DNA from 3 places in the Bacillus cereus group sp. RP37 genome. Region 3 is predicted to be linked to each of the others. Evidence: predicted binding sites of a transcription regulator. Region 3 holds the regulator's gene; each other region holds the start of a gene.

Region 1 (6,129 bases), 4.7 Mb from region 3:
GACTTACTATAACTCCAATCCATTTGATACTTTGTATGATCCATAACTTCTGCAAATGCTTTTTGAAGTGGGAATAACACAAATAAAACACTTAAAAGCATAGCTAAAAGTTTGAACGATTGCTTTATATTCATGTTTACAGCCCCTTATAACAAACTTAATACTAAGTAGTATTTATTTAGAAAATATTTTTATACACAAAAAAAGAGTGCATAAAAGCACCCTTTTTTCTTTCTTACTTGAATCTTAGAAATCAAAGTTATCAGGATCTGGACCAACGCGGTGATTTTGATTTAACGCATCGATCTTTTCCATATCTTCTTTCGTTAATTCAAAATTAAATACATCAGCGTTTGCAATAATGCGGTGTTCTTTCGTTGATTTTGGAATTGTGATTACTCCATTTTGAAGATCCCAACGTAAAATAACTTGTGCTGTTGTTTTACCATGTTTCTCAGCAATTTCTTGTAATGTTTCGTTATCTAATAATTGACCTTGCATAAGTGGTGACCATGCTTCCATTTGAATACCTTGTTCTTTACAGAAAGCTTGTAATTCTTTTTGCGTTAAACGAGGGTGGTATTCTACCTGGTTAATCATTGGCTTAATTTCCGCATCTTTCATTACATCTTGTAAGTGATGAATTTGGAAGTTACTTACGCCAATTGCACGTACTCGTTCTTCTTTATAAAGTGTTTCTAACGCTCTCCACGTATCTTTGTATTTCCCTTCTACAGGCCAATGAACAAGATATAAATCTAAATAATCTAGCTCTAATTTTTTTAAGCTCTCTTCATATGCAGCAAGTGTCGTTTCATATCCTTGATCTGCATTCCACACTTTTGAAGTGATGAATAAATCTTCTCGAGAAATGCCCGCTTCTTTTATACCAGCGCGGATTCCTTCTCCAACCGCTTTTTCGTTTCCATAAATCGCGGCTGTATCAATACTGCGATATCCTGCTTTGATCGCCGACTTTACAGCCTCTACCAGTTCTGGTCCATCTTCTACTTTAAATACACCTAAACCGAACCAAGGCATTTCTACACCGTTATGCAATGTTATTGTACTTTGTAAATTTTTCATTATATTTTCTCTCCTTTATTTTGCCTGATCTCTTTTTTCTAATGCCATACTCCATGCTGTTAAAATAACAGCACCTACTACCATAACGCCGCCTACCCACGCCGTATGAATTAACCCTAACGAGTTCGTTACAACACCGCCTAAATAAGCACCAAGAGCGATTCCTGCATTGAATGCTGCAATATTCATTGCTGATGCAACATCGACAGCGCTAGGCACAAAGCGCTCAGCCAAAATAACGACATATACTTGCAGCCCTGGAACATTCATAAATGCGAATAGTCCCATGAAAATAATTGTGATTAACCCAGCAACTTTAAATGGTGCTGTAAATGTTAAAACAAATAATACAATTGCTTGAATAAAGAACATGTAAAATAACGCTCGAATCGGATTATGATTTGATAATTTTCCGCCGACCATATTCCCAATCGCAATTGCGATTCCGTACACTAACAAAATGATTGTAACAGTACTTGCTTTAAACCCTGTTACTTCTTGTAGTAACGGAGATAAATACGTAAACGTTACAAATGTCCCACCGTATCCTAATGCAGTAATGATGAAAACAAGTAATAACCTTCCGTTCGTAATCAGTTTGAATTGATCACGAAATGATACGGACGTACCTTTTTTCAAGTTAGACGGAATCAGCATACTATTGGCGATTAAGGCAACGATTCCAATTACCACAATTACCATAAACGATGCTCTCCAGCCAAATTGTTGACCTATAAATGTTCCAATTGGTACGCCTGTAATGGTCGCAACAGTTAATCCAGTAAACATAAATGCAATTGCACTCGCACGTTTATTCTCTGGTACAAGCGCAGCCGCAATTGTGGATCCTATCGACATAAAAACGCCGTGTGCAAAAGCAGATACAACCCTCGCGATAAGTAACACGGTAAAACTTGTTGCCACTGCCGCAATTCCATTACCAATAATGAAAATAATCATAATCCACATTAATAACGTCTTTCGCGACATACTAGCTGTTAATGACGTTAATACTGGGGCACCAAACGCTACTCCTAACGCATATAAAGAAACGGTTAAGCCCGCTGTTGTAACGGAAACATGTAAATCCTCTGAAATAGATGGTAATAAACCGACACTAATAAATTCGGTTGTACCAATTCCAAACGCACTAATTGCTAGTGCCAATAAAGCAAACATACTTCTCCGATTCTTCTGTACTGCCGAAGAAGATATTGTATATGAATTCAATTGAACTCCTCCTTAATGCCAGAAATCCAATCATAATAGTATGAAAAAAGGCCTTTTTTCTTCTACAAAGATAATGTTACTGCTGATATATGCTATTATGAATGGCTTCACTCTTTTTTTGAAGAACGCACTTTAAAGTACGATAGGTACCAAAAAGTAACATAGGCACTTTTTAGTACCGTACTACTCATTTCCCTCTTACGTATGCTATTATGGAACATATTCAACATGATAAAAAGTACGTACTTTAAAGTGCTATAGGTACTTTTTAGTAACATTTAAATTATTTAGCTTCTTTTGTTGGAAAACTGAAATCTACATTCATCAAAGGAGATTTTTATATGAAGAAATATAATATTCCCGTTGAAGCAACTTTAGAGGTTATCGGCGGAAAATGGAAAGTCGTTATTCTTTGCCACTTAACGAAAGGGACAAAGAGAACGAGTGAATTAAAACGTCTCATGCCTGGTATTACACAAAAAATGTTAACACAGCAATTACGCGAACTAGAAGAAGATGGAGTTATTCAAAGAAAGGTATACAATCAAGTACCACCGAAAGTAGAATATTCTCTTACAGACTACGGTTGGTCTTTAGAATCCATTCTTGATTCTCTTTGTACTTGGGGCGAATGCCATCTTGAAAAAAGCGGTAATACATCGATGCTAATTACAGAGGGTGAACAATAAAAAAGGAAAAAATGAACATAAATTTGTCCATTTTTTCCTTTTTTTCTTTATATATACGTACATTTCTAACCTTATCAAAATAATTTATGCGCTTTCACGCCTTGTCAGTACTACGTTATACGCTTAATATCGAATAATTAGGAATCATTTTTATGTTAACATAGGTGTATATAGTATATAATATAGGATATATATTATATACACTTTCCGGTAACGGAGCTTTCCATTATGCGGACAAGCCATGTATCGGACAGTTCATAAATAATAGGTAAGACATTATGGTTTTGGATTTATGATTTCAGCTTACTTGCTGGCATAAATTTAAAGGCATTTTATTGTGCTTTGTGAAACTTTGTATAAAGTTTCGCAAGCGTTTACTATCTTACCTATCAAAAATAAGAGTATTGCTATCGTAAAGGAGAATTGGAGATGCCAGAAACTATGACTCAAACAAAGCCAGAACAAGAAACTGTACAAATTTCTGCTAGCCAAGGACAACTTGATGTACTTGATCAGTTGTTAAAACCTGAGGTACAAGAATCATTAACTACACTAGTAGAACAGCTTCCAAAATTAACTGAGCTTGTTAACATTTTAACTAAGTCTTATGACTTCGCTCAAACTGTTGCTACTGATGAAGTATTAAAAAGCGACACTGTTGGTGCAATCACAGAGCTTGTAGAACCTGTAAAAGATACAGTGAAAAGCATGGCTGCTACTGCAATCGAAGCGAAAGATCGTGCTGACGAAAGCAACGAAGTTATCGGCCTGTTCGGTCTATTAAAATTATTAAAAGACCCACAAGCACAAAAAATGTTCCGCTTTGTGAACGCATATCTTCAAATTAGTGCAGAACGTAACAATAAATAAGTTAACTTATAACAACAATTAGTAAAGACGGGGGATATCATACTATGTCAAAACAAATTGTCATCTTAGGCGCTGGTTATGGCGGTCTTCTTGCCGCTTTAAACGTACGTAAATATTACAGCAAATCAGAAGCACAAGTTACAGTGATTAATCAATACCCAACACACCAAATTATCACTGAACTACACCGCCTTGCAGCTGGTAACGTTGCTGAGCAAGCAATTGCAATGCCACTTACAAAGCTTTTCAAAGGTAAAGACATCGATCTTAAAATTGCAACAGTTGAGTCATTCTCAGTTGATAGCAAAGAAATCAAACTAGCTGGTGGCACTACTTTATCTTACGATGCACTTGTAGTTGCTTTAGGAAGTAAAACTGCTTACTTCGGTATTCCAGGACTAGAAGAAAACAGCATGGTATTAAAATCTGCTGCTGATGCAAACAAAATCTACAAACACGTTGAAGACCGTATTCGTGAATACGCGAAAACGAAAAACGAAGCTGATGCTACAATCGTAATCGGTGGTGGCGGATTAACTGGCGTTGAGCTAGTTGGTGAGCTTGCTGACATTATGCCTAAACTTGCAAAAAGCCACGGCGTAAATCCAAAAGAAGTTAAACTTCTTCTTGTTGAAGCAGGTCCAAAAATCCTTCCAGTATTACCAGACCACTTAATCGAACGTGCAACTACTAGCCTAGAAGCACGCGGTGTTACATTCTTAACAGGTCTTCCTGTAACAAACGTTGCTGGCAACGAAATTGACTTAAAAGACGGTCAAAAACTTGTTGCTAACACATTCGTTTGGACAGGTGGCGTACAAGGTAACCCATTAATCGGTGAATCAGGTCTTGAAGTAAACCGTGGTCGTGCAACAGTTGATGCATACCTACAATCTACTTCTCACAAAGACGTATTCGTTGCTGGAGACAGCGCTGTTGTCTTCTCTCCAGATGGTCGTCCATACCCACCAACTGCACAAATCGCTTGGCAAATGGGTGAGTTAATTGGATACAACTTATACGCAGCACTAGAAGGCAAAGCATTCGAAGAGTTCGCACCTGTAAACTCTGGAACACTTGCTAGTCTAGGACGTAAAGATGCGGTTGCTACAATCGGAGCAAGCAATACTCCACTTAAAGGTTTACCAGCATCATTAATGAAAGAAGCAAGTAACGTTCGTTACTTATCACACATTAAAGGTCTATTCAGCTTAGCTTACTAATCTGAATATAAGCCCGAATCATGCCCAGCATGGTTCGGGCTATTTTTATCCCGCATTATCGGGCAGTAAAAGCCCGATTGGTTCAACTAATAATCAGTGGGGATCAACCCCTCCCACTGATTAAAGTTTCACTTTATCCGTAATTTTCTCTAACTTATTTATTCGGCAGAAGAATAATATAACCCTTTTAATTATCTAAATTTACTGATTATTTTACGTCTAAATTATGTATACGAAAGGATGGAAGTATTGTTCCTACTCCCATCCTTTCACACAAACTATTCTCCTAACTTCACAAGGCTGTAGTTCTTCTTCCCTTTACGGATAATAATAAATCGTCCATCAAATGAATTTTCTACAGTTACATCCGTACCCACATCTGTTACTTTTTCACCATTCATAGAAATCGCACCATTATTAATGTCTTCGCGTGCTTGTCGTCTAGATGGTTCAATTCCTAAATCAACTAGCCATTCTACGATGTTTTTCGTTTCTTTTGAAGACTCGAATGTTGGCATCTCTTTAAAGCCTTGTTCAATTTCATCGGCTGTTAACGATTTAATATCTCCGCTAAACAACGCTGCTGTAATTTTCACCGCTTGCAATAATGCTTCTTCTCCATGAACGAATTTCGTCATTTCTTCCGCTAATACTTTTTGTGCTTCACGCTTATGAGGCTCTGTTTCTACCTTCGCTGCCAATTCATCAATGCGCTCCTTCGTTAAGAACGTAAAGTATTTCAAGTATTTAACGACATCACGGTCATCTGTATTCACCCAGAACTGGTAAAATTCAAACGGTGTTGTTTTTTCAGAATCAAGCCAAACCGCACCACCTGCTGATTTACCGAACTTCGTACCATCTGATTTTAATAATAACGGAATCGTTAATCCGAACACTTTCGCTTCGTGCCCTTCTAACTTACGAATTAAATCTAATCCACTCGTAATATTTCCCCATTGGTCACTACCACCAATTTGCAGTTGCACATCTTCTTTCGTGTATAAATGATGGAAATCCATCGCTTGCAA
Region 2 (6,129 bases), 220 kb from region 3:
GGTTATAACTGGATGTGATTCTCCGAACAAATCGCATACAATTACATCTTTAATTCCTTTTTGGCGAAATGTTTGTTCTAATGTTTTCGCTACTTGCACATGACCATTACCGTAATGTGCAGTTAATATTAAAACCTTGGGGTTTTTTATCAAACAAATCCACTCCTAGCTTATTGTTTCTCCATATTGCATATACGACAATAGGAAAAACATTTTCCTTAAAAATTACATAAACAGATTCTAATACTTCTCTTTCAGCTATGTACCTGTCGTGGATATGCAAAGCATATAAGATTGACCCCTTAATCCTATCTGTGCTCATATCTTTACATTATACTTTCCTATAAGAGCTTTCGCAATAACTTACAAATGTTCTCTATTCCATGATACTCACTCTTTTACTTCTTAATTCTTTTTACTATTTTGATTTCCCTTTACAATTATGTAAATTTCTCCACTTATTCCTTACAAAAATATGGATATTCTGTTTTCAGTATACTCTTTTATATATATATACTCTAGGTTTTATTGTAAAGAAAGCAAAAAGCCTAATCCAATATTTGGATTAGACTACTTGTAAAATATGTCTTGCTTGTTCTACATTTTTTTCAGTAGGTGGTTCTACATTCACAAGTGGGTACTTATGCCCAAGTGCCTCCCATTTATATACACCAAGCTTATGGTATGGTAGCACTTCAACTTTCTGAACATTAGACAGACTTTGAATAAAGCTAGATAGTTTTTGTAGATCCTCTTCATTATCCGTAACACCAGGAACTAATACGTGTCGTACCCAAATCGGTTTATTTTTATCCGATAAATAACGAGCAAATTGTAAAATATGTTCATTGGGTTTCCCTGTTAATTTACGGTGTTTCTTTGAATCAATATGTTTCAAATCCAATAAAACTAAATCTGTGTAATCCATTAAAATATCTAGCTTATTTTGGAATTCTGGTTCTTCAGAATAACAACCACCCGAAGAATCAATTGTTGTATGAATTCCAGCTTCTTTACATTTCTTAAATAATTCAATTAAGAAATCTAGCTGTAATAATGGTTCCCCACCACTAACTGTTATACCGCCTCCGGAAGCTTCAATAAAAGGAAGGTAACATGTCACATCCTGCATTACTTCTTCGACTGTTATTTCTTTTCCTTTACCGATCTCCCACGTATCAGCATTATGACAATATTGACAACGTAATAAACACCCTTGTGTAAATATGACATAACGAATTCCTGGGCCATCAACAGTACCACAAGACTCTACAGAATGAATTCTTCCTTTTACCATGTTACTTCCTCCTTTATTGAAACAGCCTCCCTCTGCTATTTATAAAATGCAGAGGGACACCTTTTTCACTTACATGCTTTCATGCATTGTACGGTTAATTACATCAATTTGTTGTTCACGAGTTAATTTAATAAAGTTTACAGCGTAACCAGATACGCGAATTGTTAATTGTGGATATTTTTCAGGATGTTCCATTGCATCCATTAATGTTTCACGGTTAAATACGTTAATATTTAAGTGATGGCCTTCTTTTACTGCATAACCATCAAGCATTGATACTAAGTTACGTACTTGTACATCATCTTCTTTACCAAGTGCTTTTGGAATAATAGAGAATGTATTAGAAATACCATCTTGTGCATCTTCATATGGTAATTTAGCTACAGATAATAATGAAGCTAATGCACCTTTTGTATCACGTCCATGCATAGGGTTCGCACCTGGTGCAAATGGTTCTCCAGTACGGCGACCATCTGGAGTGTTACCAGTTTTCTTACCGTATACAACGTTAGATGTGATTGTTAAGATTGACATTGTATGAACAGAATTTCTGTATGTTTTATGTTTACGAAGTTTATTCATAAATGTTTTCACAAGATTTACAGCGATTTCATCTACACGATCATCATTGTTACCGTATTTAGGGAAATCTCCTTCGATTTCAAAATCAACTGCAATACCGTTTTCATCGCGAATTGGTTTTACTTTTGCGTGTTTAATTGCACTTAAAGAGTCTGCTACTACAGATAGACCCGCGATACCTGTTGCCATTGTACGAAGAACATTTGTATCATGAAGTGCCATTTCAATACGTTCATAGCTATATTTATCGTGCATGTAGTGAATAACATTTAATGTGTTTAAGTATAGACCCGCTAACCATTCCATTGTCATATCAAACTTATGCATAACTTCTTCATAATCTAATACTTCAGAAGTAATCGGTGCGTACTCAGGACCAACTTGTGCTTTAGATTTTTCATCTTTACCACCATTAATCGCATATAGTAATGCTTTTGCTAAGTTTGCACGTGCGCCGAAGAACTGCATTTGTTTACCAATTCTCATTGCAGATACACAACAAGCAATTCCGTAGTCATCGCCGTAGTCAGCACGCATAATGTCATCATTTTCATATTGAATTGCTGATGTTTTAATAGACATTTTCGCACAGTAGTTTTTAAAGTTCTGTGGTAATTGTTTTGACCAAAGAACTGTTAAGTTTGGTTCTGGAGCTGGTCCTAAATTATCTAATGTATGCAAGAAACGGAATGAGTTCTTTGTTACTAAAGGACGACCATCTAATGCCATACCACCGATAGATTCAGTTACCCAAGTTGGGTCACCAGAGAATAATTCATTATAATCAGGTGTTCTTGCAAATTTCACAAGACGTAATTTCATAATAAAGTGATCTACAATTTCTTGTACTTCTTCTTCTGTTAAAGTACCATTTGCTAAATCTCTTTCAATATAAATATCTAAGAATGTAGAAGTACGTCCAAGACTCATTGCAGCTCCGTTTTGCTCTTTAATTGCTGCCAGATATGCGAAGTATAACCATTGGAATGCTTCTTGTGCATTTGTTGCTGGCTTAGAAATATCAAAGCCATGAGAAGCAGCCATTTGTTTTAATTCTTGAAGTGCACGCATTTGCTCAGATAACTCTTCACGTAAACGCATTGTATCTTCGCTCATCACACCGCCAGTTAAATCTAAATCAGCTTTTTTCGCTTCAATTAAATGATCAATACCATATAACGCTACGCGGCGATAGTCACCGATAATACGCCCACGTCCGTATGCATCTGGAAGACCAGTAATAACGCCTGATTTACGTGCATTTCTCATTTCTGGTGTGTATGCATCGAATACGCCTTGGTTATGAGTTTTTCTCCAATCTCTAAAAATACGACTAAGTTCTTTATCCATTTCGTATCCATAAGATTCACAAGCTTGTTCCGCCATACGAATACCACCATATGGTTGTAAAGAACGTTTAAATGGTTTTTCAGTTTGGAAACCGACTACTTTTTCAATATCTTTATTTAAATATCCTGGTTCATGTGATGTAATAGAAGAAACAATTTTTGTATCCATATCAAGAACGCCACCGTTTTCACGTTCTTTCGTTGTTAAATCCATTACTTGATCCCAAAGTTGCTTCGTTGCTTCAGTTGCTCCCGCTAAGAAAGATTCGTCTCCTTCGAAAACGTTTACATTATTTAAAATGAAATCGCGAACATCAATCTCTGCTTTCCATTTTTCACCTTTAAAGTTTTCCCATGCATTTTTAACATTTTCTAATACTTGAGTCATCCTAATCTCCTCCATTTTTGATTAGTACAGGACTAAGATTTTTTATATAACAGCTTACACACTTAGAATACTACTTTTTTGCGAAAGTGAACGAAATAGTTGTGACATGTTTGTGAAATGTTGAGCAAACCACTATATACATAGTATTAACTTCACTTAAAAGTCTTTATAATTAACCCTTTCCTTAATTGTATTTTTTTGGTATCCTTATATACGAGTCCTATTTTGTAATAGAAGAACAATACCCATTGTAGAGCTGTAATACTCTTATCTCCTAATCTGTTATAGTTTTTATAACAGAACAAAAAAGTGTACATATGTTGTACACTTTTTTTGTTACTACTCTAAAACATCTCTTTTTCTATTCCCATCATAGAATCCACCACGACTGCCTTCTAATACAATTAATTGCTCCAATCCTTCTATATGATCACCTATAATTCGCAAGACAGCTGGAGGATGGCCTATTTTCGCAAAATGTTCACTGGGACGAATGCGGTTCATCTTATCGACCTCTACACGACTTACACATGCAATTTCGAATCCTGACAGAATAGCTTTCACTTGTGCTACACAAGGTGACAGTAAAGATCTATACCCGATTTCTTTCAAACACTTACGGCTAAACGCATTCGGTACAGCGATAAGAGAGCCTACTCCTAGATCTTTTCTATCACAAGCTAAATTTAATGCATATTTAAATGCAGTTACAAGATGAAGCGGTACTCTTAAATCTAAATAATGATTTAGATCATTTAATGCGACATCTATTCCATCTGCAATAGCTTTTGCGAAAGGATATAATTCCCTAGCCGGAATAACAAAGTCACCGTCTATAAACAACATAATATCCCCTTTTGCAAAATAAGTTCCAAGTGAACGCCCCACATCGTTTCCAAGTGCTTCTTTATATACAATTGTTGTTGCTCCCTTGTCTTTTGCAATCGTTGCTGTTTTATCAGACGAACCATTTACAACAACGATAATTTCAAAAGCTTCAATTTTGCGAAGCTCTTCTATAACGTTTCCAATTGTTTTCTCTTCATCTTGTACAGGAATAATGACCGATAATTGCTTCCCTTTATACAACTTAGATGTAACGCCCCATCCTTGATAAAAATCTTTGAAACTTAAAGTATGATAGACACACTCTCTTTTCCTATTTCCGTCATCATACCCTCCGCGCTCATCACTGCCTACTATCCGCTCCGCTACTGCTTCTATATGATCACCTATCATCCGTTTTTCAGATGGGGAAAGACCCGTGCCATACGCAGCGTGCTCGGTCGGACGAAATTTATTCGGGGTAATAACGTCAATTGCACAATGACGACTAATTCTCCATTTGCTTTGTACTAGGCGTAAATGAGCCACAATAGGATTAACAAAACATTCATATCCAATGCTTTGAACAACTTCTTTCGTCAACGCATGAGGTACAGATAATAAAGAATCAATTTTTAACTCTTCACGCTCTAACATTGCATTTAATATTTGGCGCCATACTGTCACGGAGTGCGGTTTTTGTTTCTTTAAAAATAATGCGTCCAAATTATTTAAAACGATGTCGGCCTGATCATGTAAAATTGGATTCAGGAATAATTGTAATTTTGAAGTTTGAATAGCAAAATCTCCATCTATAAATAGTAATACATCACCTATCGCGTGTTTTGCACCAACCGCACGGCCAACATCGTTACCAAGTGAATCCTTATACCGGATTACCTTACATCCTAAACGCTCAGCGATCGCTTCTGTATTATCGTTACAACCGTTTGCTACTACAATAATCTCTACTGGATTTAATCCTTTTACCGATTGAATAACGTCTGAAATCGTATCCGCTTCATTACATACAGGTATAATAATTGATAGCGACTTAGCCATTGTTTTCTTCACGAAACCATTTAATAGTTTCTTTCAATCCTTGTTCCCACGTTACTGTCGCTTGAAATTGAACAAGTTCTCTTAATTTCGTTACATCTGGTCTTCTATTTGGAATTTCTTCAAACCCATGTGGATATACTTCATCAAAAGGAACTTGGACAATTTTTGATGAAGATTTCGTTAGCTTTTTAATTACTTCTGCTACTTCTTTTATATTTTTTTCATTCTCAGAACCTATATTAATAATTTCACCATTTACCTTCTCATCCATTGCTCGAATCGTTGCCTCCACCGCATCACTTACATACGTAAAGCAACGTGTCTGCTTCCCATCTCCATATACGAGAATGTCTTCACCTTGCAGGGCCGCACTGATAAATCGTGGGATTACCCCTGCATACGGACCATCTTTCGCTCTTGGGCCATAAATATTAAAATAACGAACAATCGTTACCGGTAAACCTTCTAATGCGTAGCCTAAACATAATGTTTCTTCTAACGTTTTACAAACTGCATAACTCCAACGTATTTTAGAAGTTGCCCCGTATAATCGATCCCCCTCTTCAGAGAAGGGTGGCTTTGCCTTACCATATACTTCTGAAGTAGACGCAAAGACTACTTTCTTC
Region 3 (6,129 bases):
TCGTAATCCCCTAGATATTCCTGTGCACCTTCTGTTGATAACTCAATAACAGTTGTCGTTACACGATTAATAAAGTAGCGGTCATGTGATACGAATAGAAGAGTTCCTGGGTAATCAATTAAAGCATTCTCCAAAATCTCTTTACTATTTAAATCGAGATGGTTCGTAGGCTCATCGAGAATTAATAAATTCGATTTTTGCATCATAAGTTTTGCAAGAGCTAATCGAGCTTTTTGTCCACCACTAAGAGAAGATACGGGCTTTAATACATCATCTCCTGTGAATAAGAAGTTACCTAGTATCGTGCGAATTTCTTTTTCAGGCTGCAATGGATATTCATCCCATAATTCATTTAAAACTCGCTTAGAAGATGTTAAGTTAGCTTGTTCTTGATCATAATAGCCAACAGAGACATTGGATCCGAAAGAAACATCACCATTTAGTAGAGGTAACTTATTCACAAGTGATTTTAACAATGTGGATTTCCCGATTCCGTTCGGTCCAACTAAAGCAACACTATCCCCGCGAGTTAAGCGCATTGTTACATGTTCAATAATCGGATCCTCATCATAGCCGATGGTTGCATCCTTTACTTGTAAAACATCATTTCCGCTTTGTTTTTCAATATCGAAGTGGAAGGATGCTGACTTAGAATCACCTAATGGTCTTGTTAATAATTCCATTCGGTCTAATTGTTTACGACGGCTTTGCGCACGTTTTGTCGTAGATGCACGAGCTATATTTTTTTGAACGAAGTCCTCAAGCTTAGCAATTTCATCCTGTTGCTTTTCATAACGTTTCATTTCTTGCTCGTATAGCGCTGATTTTAAATCTAAATATTTACTGTAGTTACCAACAAATCGTCTGCTCTCTTTATTCGAAATTTCATATACTTGTGTAACGAGTTTATCTAAGAAATAACGGTCATGGGAAACGATTAGTATTGCGCCAGGATAGCCTTGTAAATATTGTTCAAGCCATGTTAATGTTTCGATATCTAAATGGTTTGTAGGCTCGTCCAAAATAAGTAAGTCCGGTTTCGTTAATAATAATTTACCGAGAGCCAATCGTGTTTTTTGTCCACCGCTTAATGTAGAAATCGTCGTCTGATGCGTTTCAACTGGGAAGCCAAGCCCGCTTAAAATCGAACGAATATCTGCTTCGTACTGATAGCCACCTTGATCTTTATAATCTAATTGTAATTGATCGTAATCAGCTAATAATCTTTCATATATAGCCTCGTTTGAAAAGTTTTCTTCTTTTCCCATCTCTTGCTCTAGCCTTCGAAGTTTTGTCTCCATTTGCTGCAAGTGTGTAAAGACAGTTAACATTTCATCCCAAATTGTTAAAGATGTTTCTAACCCGGTATTTTGAGCTAAATATCCGATGGAGACATCTTTCGGTTTTATAATTTCGCCACCATCATGGGATAGCTCACCAGCTATTATTTTTAATAATGTAGATTTTCCGGCTCCATTTCGTCCGACTAATGCGATACGATCTTTCGTTTGAACTTCCAATTTTATGTTTGCAAGAATCGTTTCTGCACCGTATAATTTCGAAAGCGCGTTTACTTGTAATAAAATCAATGTTTTCACCTCAAATAATTTCTTAACTTTGCCATGTTTATATTTCTCAATCATACTAAAAATAGTGTATAGTTTAAAATAAAGAGAGAATACTTCTTTTCTTTATTATACAGGGAAATTCATGAGTGCTAAACTTCTGTATTTGATTCAAGCATATGAATAAAGATAGGAAGAGAGGAGAGGTTATATGGATCAGCACAAAATTCCACAGGCCACTGCCAAACGATTGCCTCTATACTATCGATTTATCCAAAACTTATCTCTTTCTGGTAAGCAACGTGTTTCATCAGCTGAATTGAGCGAAGCGGTAAAGGTTGATTCCGCAACGATTCGAAGAGATTTTTCATATTTTGGAGCGTTAGGGAAAAAGGGTTATGGATATAACGTAAATTATTTATTATCATTTTTCCGTGAAACACTCGACCAAGATGATATAACACGTGTAGCACTTATTGGAGTAGGTAATTTAGGGACCGCTTTCTTACATTATAATTTCACGAAAAACAATAATACAAAAATTGAAATGGCGTTTGACGTTAGTGAAGAGAAAGTCGGAACAGAAATCGGGGGCATTCCTGTATATCATTTAGATGAATTAGAAGAACGTTTATCAACTGATATACAAGTGGCAATATTAACAGTACCCGCTACAGTAGCACAATCTGTAGCAGATAGATTAGCGGAAACGAACGTGCATGGTATTTTAAATTTCACACCAGCGCGCTTAAATGTGTCAGACAATATAAGAATTCATCATATTGATTTAGCAGTAGAATTACAAACACTTGTTTACTTTTTGAAGAATTATCCACAATAAAACGCAGAGGAAGCGACCTCTGCGTTTTATTATTATTTTTTCTTTGTGAATTTAACTAAGATAAGGCGAAGTGCCAAATTAAAATCAATTGTTGCCATAACTGCAAATAGTATTGTCCACATATTCCAGATTGTATCTGTTACGTTCGTAATGGCGAAGCGTGTAAAGATACATCCAAGAAGGAAGTACAATGCAGCCATGAATAATGGCGAGTTTCTCATACTAAAAATCCTCCGATAAAGCCTTGCATTTTTTCAGCTTCTTTAATCATTTCTTGAATTTGTTCATTACTCACTAAAACTTGAGCAATTGCAACTAATGTATTCATTGCAACATGGGCTGCAATTGGAACGATAATGCGCTTCGTTTTTACATATAAAAAGGCGAATACGAGCCCCATAGCAGTGTATACCAATAAGTGAGTAAAATCAAAATGAATTGCTGCGAATACGAGAGAACTAATGATAGCAGCAATAAAGAAATTAAACTTCTTATACAGTGTACCAAATAAAATTTTTCTAAATACGATTTCTTCCAAAATAGGTCCTATTATAGATATAACGATAAGGAACCAAGGTGTCGTTCTTGCGATATCCATAAGTCTCGCTGTATTTTCAGATCCAGGTTTAATACCTAATACATACATTTCGATCATACCGGCAATACTTTGCGAGAAAAATGCTAAGAAGAATCCGATAAAAATCCAACCAATCGTAGCTGGAACAGTAGAGCGCTTTGTATCTAAATGTCTGTCGCGAATATCAGCTTTAAGTAACCAAAGTACGATACATAATGCAATAAAGAAGCTAATGATTGCCCAGTGTCCAGTTATGAGTTGAAATTTCTCTTCTCTAGTAAATCCCCTGTTATCATAAAGTCCAGTTTTCAGCAGAAGTGGTAATCCAGCAATGGATGATAACTGCATTAAAATGTATGTAACGATAACCCACCAATATTGTTTTTTCAAATGGTTTAACCATCCTTTCTAACTCTAGTGTATGAGATAAGGTAGGATAACATGTAAGTATGCTACCTACGATATAAACCTCACTTAAATTATGTTTTTTTCGTAAATCCTTATTTGAAATGATAATAGAAGACAGGAGAAAGTTGTGTGTATAGCGAAAACAACTTAGGGTGTCCTTTCATATTGTAACATACGAGTAGTGGAAACAACGATTCATATAGTAAAGGTAGAAGAAGAGGGACTCTATATAGAAAAGTGTATAGCTTAATTTGCGAAAAAATTATGATTTTTTTACTTGCAAAAGAAATTGAGATTATTTATTATTATAAGTGTGTTAGCACTCGGGTGAGTTGAGTGCTAATAAATAAAATTTACATAACAAAATGAGGAGGTTATTGTTCATGCTAAAGCCATTAGGTGATCGCGTTGTAATTGAGCTTGTTCAAGCAGAAGAAAAAACAGCAAGTGGTATTGTATTACCAGACACTGCAAAAGAAAAACCACAAGAGGGTAAAGTTATTGCAGTAGGTACTGGTCGAGTGCTTGAAAATGGTGAGCGTGTTGCTTTAGAGGTAGCAGCAGGTGATCTTATCATCTTCTCAAAATATGCAGGTACTGAAGTGAAATACGAAGGTACAGACTACTTGATTTTACGTGAAAGTGACATTTTAGCAGTTATCGGTTAATTATATAAATCTTAAAAAATCCAAGGGGGTCAATTATTATGGCAAAAGATATTAAATTTAGTGAAGAAGCACGTCGTTCGATGCTTCGCGGTGTCGACACTCTTGCAAACGCAGTAAAAGTAACGCTGGGACCAAAAGGTCGTAACGTTGTACTTGAGAAGAAATTCGGTTCACCACTTATTACAAATGACGGTGTAACAATCGCAAAAGAAATCGAATTAGAAGATGCATTCGAAAACATGGGTGCAAAATTAGTAGCAGAAGTTGCTAGCAAAACAAATGATGTAGCTGGTGACGGAACAACAACTGCAACTGTATTAGCGCAAGCTATGATTCGTGAAGGTCTTAAAAACGTAACAGCTGGTGCAAACCCAATGGGTCTTCGTAAAGGTATCGAAAAAGCTGTTACTGCTGCAATTGCAGAATTAAAAACAATTTCTAAACCGATCGAAGGTAAATCTTCTATCGCACAAGTAGCTGCTATTTCTGCGGCTGACGAAGAAGTTGGTCAATTAATCGCTGAAGCAATGGAGCGCGTTGGTAACGACGGCGTTATTACTTTAGAAGAATCTAAAGGATTTACAACAGAATTAGACGTAGTAGAAGGTATGCAATTTGATCGTGGATATGCATCTCCTTACATGATTACTGATTCTGACAAAATGGAAGCAGTTCTTGATAACCCATACATCTTAATTACTGATAAGAAGATTTCTAACATCCAAGAAATCTTACCAGTATTAGAGCAAGTGGTACAACAAGGTAAACCACTTCTTATCATTGCTGAAGATGTAGAAGGTGAAGCATTAGCTACATTAGTAGTGAACAAACTTCGTGGTACATTCAATGTAGTAGCTGTTAAAGCTCCTGGATTTGGTGACCGTCGTAAAGCAATGCTAGAAGATATCGCAATCTTAACTGGTGGCGAAGTAATCACTGAAGAATTAGGTCGTGACTTAAAATCTGCTACAGTTGAATCTTTAGGACGCGCTGGTAAAATTGTTGTAACGAAAGAAAACACAACTGTAGTTGAAGGTATTGGGAATTCACAACAAATCGAAGCTCGCATCGGTCAAATCCGCGCGCAATTAGAAGAAACTACTTCTGAATTCGATCGTGAAAAATTACAAGAGCGCCTTGCAAAACTTGCAGGTGGCGTAGCGGTAATTAAAGTAGGTGCAGCAACTGAAACTGAGTTAAAAGAGCGCAAACTTCGCATTGAAGATGCACTTAACTCAACTCGTGCAGCAGTAGAAGAAGGTATCGTTGCAGGTGGTGGTACTTCACTTATGAACGTATACACGAAAGTAGCTTCTATCGTAGCTGAAGGCGACGAAGCAACAGGTATCAACATCGTACTTCGTGCATTAGAAGAGCCAGTTCGTCAAATCGCAATCAACGCTGGTCTAGAAGGATCTGTAGTTGTAGAGCGTCTAAAAGGCGAAAAAGTAGGCGTTGGTTTCAACGCAGCTACTGGTGAGTGGGTTAACATGCTTGAAACTGGTATCGTAGATCCAGCTAAAGTAACTCGCTCTGCACTTCAAAACGCAGCATCTGTTGCAGCTATGTTCTTAACAACTGAAGCTGTAGTAGCTGACAAGCCAGAACCAAATGCACCAGCAATGCCTGACATGGGCGGCATGGGCATGGGCGGTATGGGCGGAATGATGTAATAAGCATCACTCTGTGAAGCTGTGCAATGTATAAATAAATAATTAGAAGGCTACTTCCTTGGTAAAAGGAGGTAGTCTTTTTTGTGTTGTTAAATTTTGCATACCAAGAATTTCTGGAAGACCGTAAGTTTAGGAATACAACGGAGGTAAATATTCAAAATTATAAGGTTCTCTTAGGTGGTTTTATTGATTACTGTCACGATAATGACATTTTGAATGTTGAAGAAGTAGAATTAAGGATGTGCAGGAACTAATAAAAGAGTATGCGGATAAAGTTCTGGATAGAGTAGATGTAAAAAATGATTATCACGATTCGTATACAGCATCTAAAGTATTACGTGAAGAACTTAAGGATGCAGCGCATCATCTAACGCCTTGGAACGACAGTAGGGCAGAA

The links. The regulator Rex, encoded in region 3, represses fermentation and respiration genes when NADH is low (regulators of the CRP and FNR family bind a similar motif). The targets are predictions, from matches to a motif close to TTGTGAAATATTTCACAA.
Region 1: QCI44_RS01995 (DUF1641 domain-containing protein) is a predicted target of Rex. The motif match lies at 3,358-3,375, and genes of this name have one in related genera.
Region 2: pflB (formate C-acetyltransferase) is a predicted target of Rex. The motif match lies at 3,727-3,744, and genes of this name have one in related genera.

Annotation. Positions count from the first base shown of each region.
Region 1 is NZ_JARVHP010000001.1:406,918-413,046, reverse strand. It holds gene QCI44_RS02015 (thioester domain-containing protein) at 1-134, opposite strand, end outside; gene QCI44_RS02010 (aldo/keto reductase) at 247-1,086, opposite strand; gene QCI44_RS02005 (MFS transporter) at 1,102-2,265, opposite strand; gene QCI44_RS02000 (winged helix-turn-helix transcriptional regulator) at 2,658-3,005, shown strand; gene QCI44_RS01995 (DUF1641 domain-containing protein) at 3,435-3,875, shown strand; gene QCI44_RS01990 (NAD(P)/FAD-dependent oxidoreductase) at 3,920-5,098, shown strand; gene tyrS (tyrosine--tRNA ligase) at 5,377-6,129, opposite strand, start outside.
Region 2 is NZ_JARVHP010000001.1:4,894,942-4,901,070, forward strand. It holds gene QCI44_RS25805 (diglucosyl diacylglycerol synthase) at 1-153, opposite strand, end outside; gene pflA (pyruvate formate-lyase-activating protein) at 566-1,297, opposite strand; gene pflB (formate C-acetyltransferase) at 1,367-3,616, opposite strand; gene QCI44_RS25820 (glycosyltransferase family 2 protein) at 3,956-5,503, opposite strand; gene QCI44_RS25825 (NAD-dependent epimerase/dehydratase family protein) at 5,496-6,129, opposite strand, start outside.
Region 3 is NZ_JARVHP010000001.1:5,118,535-5,124,663, reverse strand. It holds gene QCI44_RS26830 (ABC-F family ATP-binding cassette domain-containing protein) at 1-1,589, opposite strand, end outside; gene QCI44_RS26825 (redox-sensing transcriptional repressor Rex) at 1,777-2,406, shown strand; gene QCI44_RS26820 (YdiK family protein) at 2,439-2,627, opposite strand; gene QCI44_RS26815 (CPBP family intramembrane glutamic endopeptidase) at 2,624-3,373, opposite strand; gene groES (co-chaperone GroES) at 3,775-4,059, shown strand; gene groL (chaperonin GroEL) at 4,098-5,732, shown strand; gene QCI44_RS26800 (hypothetical protein) at 5,974-6,129, shown strand, end outside.